Regions from separate parts of the Aeribacillus sp. FSL K6-1121 genome, predicted to be linked through region 2. Evidence: riboswitches for the same ligand, from Rfam matches in the RefSeq annotation. Region 2 holds a riboswitch; each other region holds the start of a gene.
What was found. Region 2 has a riboswitch for S-adenosylmethionine ahead of metK (methionine adenosyltransferase). Riboswitches for the same ligand answer to the same signal wherever they lie in the genome.

Region 1: another riboswitch for S-adenosylmethionine. It lies ahead of NSQ61_RS09970 (methionine biosynthesis PLP-dependent protein); the one in region 2 lies ahead of metK (methionine adenosyltransferase).
Region 3: another riboswitch for S-adenosylmethionine. It lies ahead of NSQ61_RS10320 (bifunctional homocysteine S-methyltransferase/methylenetetrahydrofolate reductase); the one in region 2 lies ahead of metK (methionine adenosyltransferase).

What each region holds. Positions count from the first base shown of each region.
Region 1 is NZ_JBBOPS010000001.1:2,051,161-2,054,442, forward strand. Features, by position in the region: gene metC (cystathionine beta-lyase) at 1-176, opposite strand, end outside; gene NSQ61_RS09970 (methionine biosynthesis PLP-dependent protein) at 169-1,284, opposite strand; SAM riboswitch class I at 1,401-1,538, opposite strand; gene NSQ61_RS09975 (aliphatic sulfonate ABC transporter substrate-binding protein) at 2,856-3,282, opposite strand, start outside.
Region 2 is NZ_JBBOPS010000001.1:2,219,234-2,222,515, reverse strand. Features, by position in the region: gene pckA (phosphoenolpyruvate carboxykinase (ATP)) at 1-1,311, opposite strand, end outside; SAM riboswitch class I at 1,580-1,771, shown strand; gene metK (methionine adenosyltransferase) at 1,977-3,182, shown strand; gene NSQ61_RS10760 (phosphatase PAP2 family protein) at 3,232-3,282, opposite strand, start outside.
Region 3 is NZ_JBBOPS010000001.1:2,116,646-2,119,927, forward strand. Features, by position in the region: gene NSQ61_RS10310 (HPr family phosphocarrier protein) at 273-551, shown strand; gene NSQ61_RS10315 (YajQ family cyclic di-GMP-binding protein) at 696-1,187, shown strand; SAM riboswitch class I at 1,300-1,421, shown strand; gene NSQ61_RS10320 (bifunctional homocysteine S-methyltransferase/methylenetetrahydrofolate reductase) at 1,530-3,282, shown strand, end outside.

The sequences.
Region 1 (3,282 bases), 170 kb from region 2:
AACGCTTTTCGTGTTGGATTTCCTGAACGGCTGTAGTCAAATTCAGAAGATTCATCCAATGTTTGCTGATGAAACGTTGACGCTTGCTGAATCGCCACGCTGACAGCACCAGTTGTCGGGTCAACCTTATGTTTATTATGAATCAATTTTGTTTGAAAGCTCCATTGGTCATGCATTTAGTAAATCCCCTTTCGCAGCTGCTTGCAATGCCTGCTTGAGATCTTCCTTCAAATCCTCCACGCTTTCAATCCCTACAGAAAAACGGAGAAGCCGGTTACATACACCGTTTTGAATTCGGATTTCTTCCGGAATGTCCGCATGTGTTTGGGTAGCTGGATACGTTATAAAGCTTTCTACCCCTCCAAGGCTTTCCGCAAAACAGATTAATTTCAGATTCTGCAAAAACGGGTTGACCCATTCTTCTTTTTTCACACGGAAGGAAAGCATTCCGCCTCTGCCAGGATATAATACATCATCAATTTCAGGAAGCTCTTTTAAATATGCCGCCAGCTCCCTTGCATTTTCCTGATGTTTGGCCATTCTCAATGATAAAGTTTTCATTCCTCTAAGCAGCAGCCACGAATCAAAAGGAGATAATACCGCACCAATTGCATTTTGATGCATGGCTAATTTTTCGCAAATTTCTTTCCCTTTTGCACAGACCAGGCCGGCAAGGACATCGTTGTGACCGCCTAAATATTTCGTTGCGCTGTGAATCACGATATGCGCTCCTTCTTCAATCGGACGCTGCAAAACAGGTGTGTAGAACGTATTGTCAACGATCAGCAGCAAATTGTGCTTCCGGGCCAATTCCGCCAACGAGGAAATCGATGTTTCCTGCATAAGCGGATTAGTGGGCGTTTCTAGAAAAATCGCTTTAGTATTTTCGTTTATTAATGATTCCGTATATTCGCGAGACGTAAAATCGTCATAGTGGAAGGAAAGACCGTATTTGCGCCACTCTTCTTCAAACAAGCGGTATGTCCCGCCATATAAATCTTTTGAAACGATCAGTTCATCTCCACTTTTAAATAAAGCCATAATCGTCTGAATCGCTGCCATTCCGGAAGAAAATGCAAATCCTTGATCGGCTCCCTCCAATTTGGCTATGGCGTCCTCGACAAGCTCTCTCGTTGGATTTTTTGTCCGAGTGTAATCATAACCTGTTGATTCACCTATTCCTTTATGCCGGTAGGCTGTGGACAAATAAATGGGGGCGCTTACTGTTCCTGTAAGAGCTTCACTTCGATTTCCTAATTGGGCCAAAACTGTTTCAATATTCATCTTTGACTTTCCTCCTTTTTTAGTTAGTAAAAATGTGCTGCTTTCATTGCCTGTAGAGGAGGCTTTAAAAATAAAACGCCCTCTTCATAAGAAGAAGGCGTTTATTGTTTGGCTCCTTCTTATCTTCCAAGCATATCTTACGGCAAAATGCTTGCTGGATTTAGCACCTTGGTACAAAGGTTATCATGCCGCCGTCCTTGTACCGGTTGCTGAGACTTCTTCGGGCCAGTTCCCTCCGCCTCTCTCGATAAGAATTCCGATATGAACTTTTGATAGGTATAACTTTACCTCAGTTTTAAAAAAAATTCAAGACGTTTCCTGCCAACAATTCCGATAACTTTGATTTATTTTCAGTAAAACTAAAGAAAAATAAGAACATTCTTTAAATAATCCGTCGATTCTTGAAATGTTTTTTTGCGAAAGCCAAAAGGGAAATTTTTTTGTATGGATCACCTTTGATCCTCCATCATTTCAATGAAAGTGGTTTTATTTTCCCCTGAGGCTTCCCAAATTTTAATAGATTTTAAAATATAAATATCCAATTCGGAAGCTGTCGTATTTGGAGAAAAATTGTGAACGAGGTGATCTTCTTTAGAGAAATTGGAAAATTTTAAGAGTATTTAATAAACAGTGAATGAAACGATTGTATTGGCAAACTAATCGTTTGATAAATTTTTCGCCAACTTCTGTCAAACGAACCCGTACTCCATAAAGCAGCTGAACAGAAAACGAAGATGCGATATTTGTTTTGCAGGTGAAGCTGGGAAGCAAAAAAGATGAACATAAACGTGCCGTTGGAAAATATGCTGAACATTCTTTACTGATGCGCCTTCTCTTTTTTATCAATATTATGGAAAGGAAAGACTGTTTATGATGCTGTATATGATCGACAGCATACGAACCAATAATTTTCATGACGAGCAAATGATGGGGCAAATCAAAATTATGTGAGAAAACGCTTTCTAAAAACTGGAACATCATCAAAACAATGTGTACGGAATTTATTATGATTATGAAAACGACTACAGAGGAGATTATTTATTAAGCATTGCAATTGAAGAAAATAATGGGGAAGCTTTTAATTGAAATCCCGAGGAACATGAAAATAAAGTTTTTCAAGTAGATAAAACGGACAAACAAGGCATTTTTAAAACTTGGAGTAAGATTTGGAAGCAAGAAGAAACTGGTTTAAGTAGAGCGTGCTTACACATATGATTTTGAAAAATACGGCCCAAATGGAGAAATTGAAATTCATATAGGCGCTGTCTAATAAGTCGATTTTCCGGCTTATAGACGCCCCTTTAATGTTTTAGAAATGTTGATTCGTTTTCAATGGATTTTGACTTTCTGGACAGCTCCAAACAATGTGAAAAAACGGGAGCTTATTCGAGCGATTTGGATAAAAAGCTCTCACAACAACGGAATCCCAATATACAGGCATAGTCATAAACAACTTTTGGGATAAGCCCTGTTTTAACAACTGCTCCATCTTGAATTTACATCAACAAAATAACCCCCCCTATCCAGAAGCCACATAATATCAAAAAGCTTCTGTATAGGGGGTTTATTACTTAATTCAAAAAGCTTGTATCTACAAGACCTTTAAGATCCGGTTTTTCTTTTAAAAATTTCAAGTCATAAGAAGAGTTAGAAAAGTCTTGAAGAACTTTTTCATCCACTTCGGTTGTATAGCGGACACGTTCCCAAGCGCTGTCGATAATTTCTGGGTCAAGCTCTTGATTTGTTATTTCTTTAATCGATTGAATGGCAATATCGCGTGCTTCCTCTTTGTTTTTATTGATGAAGTCGACTGCTTTTTTGTGGGCTTTGACAATATTTTGAACTAAATCTTTATTTTCTTTAATAAATTTGTTGCTCGTCACTAAAACAGTGTTCGGAAGCGTTGTGCCATAGGCGATATCTTTCGTATCGACAATCACTTTCGCCCCGTCTTTTATTAATAATGAAGCCCAAGGCTCAGGCACAGCGGCTAAATCC
Region 2 (3,282 bases):
TCCTACTCCGTATTCTCCGCCGGTCCACCCTGTATTGACTAAAAATACTTTCACATCATGTTCTTCGATTTTTCTTCCGAGCATTTCAGAGTATCTTGTAGCTGGAAGCGGAAGAAATGGTGCGCCAAAGCATGTGGAGAACGTTGTTTTAGGGGAAGTAATACCCCTTTCCGTTCCAGCAAGCTTGCTCGTATAACCGCTTAAGAAATGATACATAGCCTGTTCTTTCGTTAATTTGCTTATTGGCGGTAGAACACCGAACGCATCAGCTGTTAAAAAAATAATAGTGTTAGGGTGACCCGCAATGCTCGGTTTAGCAATATTGTCAATCGCTTCAATTGGATAAGCCGCACGGGTGTTTTCTGTTAATAAGGAGTTGTCATAATCAGGAATTCGTGTCGATTCATCAACCACAACGTTTTCCAAAACGGAACCGAATCGAATCGCGTTATAAATTTGAGGTTCTTTTTCTTCAGACAAACCGATGCATTTTGCATAACAGCCGCCTTCAATATTAAAAATACCAGATGAAGACCAGCCGTGTTCATCATCACCAATTAATCGGCGTTTTGGATCGGCGGAAAGTGTTGTTTTGCCTGTTCCCGATAAACCGAAAAAGAGCGCGACATCGCCTTCTTGACCGACATTGGCGGAGCAGTGCATTGAAAATATATCTCTTTCTGGAAGCAGGAAGTTCATGACGGAAAAGATAGACTTTTTCATCTCGCCTGCATATTCAGTTCCGCCGATCAGGATTATTCTCTTTTCAAAAGAAATAATGATAAATGCTTCTGAGTTCGTTCCATCCACAGCTGGATCTGCTTTAAAGGAAGGAGCGGAAACAATCGTAAACGGATTTTTATGCTCCTTTAAATCGTCTTGGCTTTTCGGACGGATAAACAGTTGGCGAGCAAATAAATTTTGCCACGCCAATTCATTGACCACTTGAATTGGAAGACGATATTTTTTGTCAGCTCCGGCAAATCCGTTAAAAACATAAATTTCATCTCTATTTTTTAAATATTGTATGACTTTTAAGTACAGTTTTTCAAAAACTTCTGATGAAATTGGCTTGTTGACGGGTCCCCAATCAATTAAATGCTTGACAGAATCTTCTTCAACGATGAATTTATCTTCTGGTGACCGGCCGGTATATTTGCCTGTTGTAACCGAAACTGCACCTGTATTTGTTAAAAAACCTTCTTTCCTAGCTAAAACTTTTTCTACAAGTCGTGCGACTGGTAAATTATGATATGCATTTGGTCCGCTGATCAACGAAGCTAATTCATTTGATACATCTACAATATTCATATACATACCATCCTTTTTTTGCATATTTGAAATGGTTTTATAGAAATAGTATAACACATTCGCAAAAATAATCCATCCTATTTATCGATTTCTGAAAATAATGTTTTTACTATATATTTTGCCTTCATTTTTGGGCATCATACGAATCATGATTGATCAGCTGATACTGAAATAATGGATATCAGATGATTTGGAAAATTACAGAGAAGCTTTATTTATTGTTGACAAGTACTTTTTTGCTCCTGTATGATATACATTTGAACGGATACTCTTATCCCGAGTTGGCGGAGGGACAGGCCCTATGAAGCCCAGCAACCGGCTCGTTGAAAGAAGACAGTAGAATATGGCTTTCAAAATCCCGGTATTCTATGGACATACAACATGATGCGAAAGAATTCCATATTCATAGACGAGCAATGGTGCTAACCTGATGCAAGGTTATATCCTTGAACGATAAGAGTGAAAGGCAATGATGTTTATAACAACCTTTCCTCTGGCAGGGAAGGTTTTTTCTATGTATAAGAGAAATCTCGTTTAGCCAAGTTTTTCTTATCGTACGAAATTTTGATATGTTTACAACAGTGGTGAGGGAATGAGTTCCGTGTCAATGTCAAGGAGTGTAGCACTCCATAAACATCATTTTAAGTTTGAGGAGGAAGCAGTAAATGACAAAAAAGCGCCGTCTGTTTACATCTGAATCCGTAACGGAAGGGCATCCGGACAAAATTTGCGACCAAATTTCAGATGCGATTTTAGATGCCATTTTAGAAAAAGATCCGAACGCACGTGTAGCTTGCGAAACATCTGTCACCACCGGACTTGTATTAGTCAGTGGAGAAATTACGACAAGCACGTATGTGGATATACCAAAAATTGTGCGAGAAACGGTCAAAGAGATCGGCTATACGAGAGCTAAATACGGTTTTGATGCTGAAACTTGTGCTGTTTTAACATCAATTGATGAGCAATCACCCGATATTGCTGCAGGGGTGGATAAAGCTTTAGAAGCGCGAGAAGGACAAATGACTGATGAAGAAATTGAAGCGATTGGCGCTGGAGATCAAGGGTTAATGTTCGGTTTTGCATGCAATGAAACGAAGGAATTAATGCCTCTCCCGATTTCCATTGCCCATAAGCTTTCACGCCGGCTTACAGAAGTTAGAAAAAGCGAAGAAATTCCTTATTTGCGTCCGGACGGAAAGACGCAAGTTACGGTAGAATATGATGAAAATGAACAGCCGGTTAGAATTGACACAATTGTCATATCGACTCAACACCATCCGGAGGCAACTTTAGAACAAATTAAGCAGGATATTAAAGAAAAAGTAATTGATCCGGTTGTGCCAAAAGAACTGATCGATGAAGAAACAAAATATTTCATCAACCCTACCGGACGTTTCGTTATTGGCGGACCACAAGGAGATGCAGGATTAACGGGACGAAAAATCATTGTCGATACTTACGGAGGCTATGCGCGCCATGGCGGAGGAGCTTTCTCAGGAAAAGATCCGACGAAGGTAGACCGATCTGCAGCTTATGCGGCTCGTTATGTAGCGAAAAATATTGTCGCAGCCGGACTTGCAGACAAATGCGAGGTTCAGCTGGCCTATGCAATTGGTGTAGCGAAACCTGTCTCTATTTCTGTTGATACGTTCGGTACTGGCAAAGTAAGCGAAGATGTTTTAGTTGAATTAATTCGCAATAACTTTGATTTGCGCCCAGCTGGCATTATAAAAATGCTTGACTTGCGCCGCCCGATTTACAAACAGACAGCTGCTTACGGTCATTTCGGACGCAACGATCTAGATTTGCCATGGGAACGCACAGATAAAGCGGAAGCTTTGCGCGAACAAGCTCATCAATATTTGTAAAATAAAAAAGGTGTCCAATGCGATGCATGCATTAGACACCTTTTTGCTTTTACGGTCCGAATGCGACAAAACAGATGGTGCCTGCTGAAGCTCCTAGAAC
Region 3 (3,282 bases), 100 kb from region 2:
ACGTTCTGAACGAAAAAGACGCTTTCTTATCTTACAGTATGCATCTTTTCTCTAGCTTTTGTTTTCATTTTTGTCTAATAAAACATGGGCGGGGCAATAACTTTCAATTTGATTAGGCCATTCATTTCATTAAAAAACAGAGAAATCCAAAACGTTTCCATATTCGAAAGCGGAGGTCATTTTTTTATATGTAAGAGGAAATGACAAACATGTGGGAATCTATCCTTTATTAATGTAAGATATTGTAAAATAAGTATACAAGAGGTGGCACAATGAAGAAACATGAAATTTCCGTGTATCTTACAAAAGAGATGGAGCCGGAATATGTCATTTCCCTTGTCCATGAAGCGATTAAATTTAACAGCTACATTTTATTCCAAACAAAAAAGCTCCAATTAAATGCGAAAAGCGTTTTAAGCATGCTCGGTTTTTCCGCCTTTTTAGAAGGTCATGTAGTCATCAGCGCTGAAGGAGAAGATTCGCTCGAAGCAGTAAAAAACTTACAAGACTTTCTTTCCCCTAAATGTTCTAAAGCGACATCTTTAGCTTAATTGCATTTAAGCAGATATTAATTTCCTTGCCGTTGCTTTAAGTAACGGTTTTTTCATTTAATTTGCGAGGAACCCCTAAAAGAGTTGTTCAACTGAACGACATTCACTATAATGAATGTAAATAACGTTATTGGAGGTAAAAAGTTGGCTAAGGAGAATTCATTTGACATCGTCTCAAAAGTGGATATTGCCGAAGTGAACAATTCCATTCAAATGGCGAAAAAAGAAATTGTAAACAGATATGATTTCAAAGGATCTAAAAGCGATATATCCCTAGAAAAAGATGAGCTTGTGCTAATCTCTGACGATGAATATAAGCTGAATCAACTAAAAGATGTATTAGTAAGCAAAATGATTAAACGCGGTGTCGCAACCAAGAATATTCAGTACGGGAAAATCGAAAAGGCTTCAGGAGGCACTGTCAGACAAAGAGCCAAACTTGTCAACGGAATTGACAAAGAAAACGGGAAAAAGATCAATGCGCTGATCAAAAATACCGGGCTAAAAGTAAAAAGCCAAATTCAAGACGACCAAGTCCGGGTAAGCGGCAAAAGCAAGGACGATTTGCAAAAAGTGATTGCAGCTGTGAAAAGCGCCGACTTGCCGATCGACGTACAATTTATTAATTTTCGCTAGCTTTGCCCTGGCTTTGCCCTGTTCACAAAATTGAAATTTTATATTGATTATTTTGATAAAATTCGTTAAATTAGGATTAATCCGTTGTTTTAAAATTTCATACGGTAAAGCGTTCTTATCAAGAGAAGCGGAGGGACTGGCCCGATGAACCTTCAGCAACCGGATTACCCAAAAACTTTGGGTACCAAGGTGCTAAATCCAGCGATGCGTAAATTTGCGCTCGGAAGATAAGAAGAAGGGGAAAATGTTCAAGAAAAAGTCTTCTTCTTAGAAGGCTTTTCTTTTTTATATAGGTGTTCGCCTCCTTGCAGGCGCCTATTTCATTTGATTGGAGGACTTTTTATGGGGCTTTTACAAGATTTACAGAATCATATATTAATTGCCGACGGAGCAATGGGGACTCTACTATACTCATTCGGAATAGACAGATGCTTTGATGAGCTAAACGTTTCAAAACCGGAAGAAATAGAACGGATTCATTCAGCCTATTTAGACGCAGGCGCAACTGTTATTCAAACAAATACATACGGCGCCAATCGCATAAAGCTTGCCAGATATGGGCTGGAAGATGATATAAAGATCATCAACCAAAAAGGGGTTGAACTTGCAAAGAGGGCGTTACAAAAAGCGGAAAACAAAGGGTATGTCATCGGAACAATCGGCGGCATCCGTTCGTTTCAAAAAAGCGCCTTCACGCTATCTGACATTGCCGAAAATTTTCGTGAGCAGCTTCATGTCCTTTTATCCGAAAACGTAGATGGCATTATTTTAGAAACCTATTACGACTTGGAAGAACTGAAAACCGTTTTGCAAATAGCTAGAAAAGAAACGGATTTGCCCATTATCACAAATGTTTCTTTGCACGAACAAGGCGTCTTTCAAAATGGAACAAGATTGGCAGACGGTTTGAAAATGCTTGAAGAACTTGGTGCAGATATTGTCGGCCTCAATTGCCGTTTAGGCCCTTATCATATGCTGCAATCTCTGGAAGAAGTGCCGCTGTTTGAACATGCCTTTTTATCCGCTTTTCCAAACGGCAGCCTGCCAAGGTATGAAAACGGAAGATTAGTTTATGAATCAGATGAACACTATTTTTATGAAGCGGCTCTTCAATTCCGAAAACAAGGTGTCCGGCTTCTCGGCGGATGCTGCGGAACCGCGCCGAAACATATTCGGGCAATGGCTGAAGCTGTATCAAACCTCCCTCCTGTCACAGAGAAAGAAGTAAAAGAACGAAATGTTCCAATTCATGTTTTACCTATGAAAGAAAGTCAAGAAACTCCTCTCCCAGATATTGCAAAAAACAGACGCTCAGTGATTGTAGAATTGGACCCGCCGAAAACGCTCGGCTTGGAAAAATTTTTAACAGGAGCAAAAGCGTTGAAAAAAGCGGGGATTGATGCAATTACGCTTGCGGATAATTCCCTTGCTACACCAAGAATCAGCAATGTTGCTTGCGCAAATATTGTGAAAAGCCGTTTCCAGCTTCGCCCGCTCGTTCATTTAACATGTCGTGACAGAAATTTAATCGGCATTCAATCCCATTTAATGGGGCTGCATACGCTTGGCCTGCACGATATTTTAGCGGTCACCGGCGACCCGTCCAAAATCGGTGATTTTCCGGGTGCAACCTCTGTCTATGATTTATCATCGTTTGATTTAATCAGCTTAATTAAGCAATTTAATGAAGGTTTGTCATACTCCGGAAAATCACTTGGTCAAAAAACAAACTTTACTGTAGCCGCCGCCTTCAATCCGAACGTAAGACATCTTGATCGCGCAGTTCAGAGACTTGAGAAAAAAATCAGCTGCGGAGCCGATTATTTTATTACGCAGCCGCTCTACTCGGAGAAGCTGATCGAAGAAGTATATGAAGCAACAAAACATCTGAATGTTCCGATATATCTCGGGATTATGCCGTTAATAAGCAGCCGCAATGCTGAATTTATTCATAACGAAGTGCCAGGCATTAAATTGTCCGATTCGATTCGCGAACAGATGCAAAAAGCAGGCAATGATAAAGAAAAGGGGAAACGAGAAGGACTTGCCATTGCAAAATCGCTTATTGACGCAGCATTTGACCTGTTTAACGGCA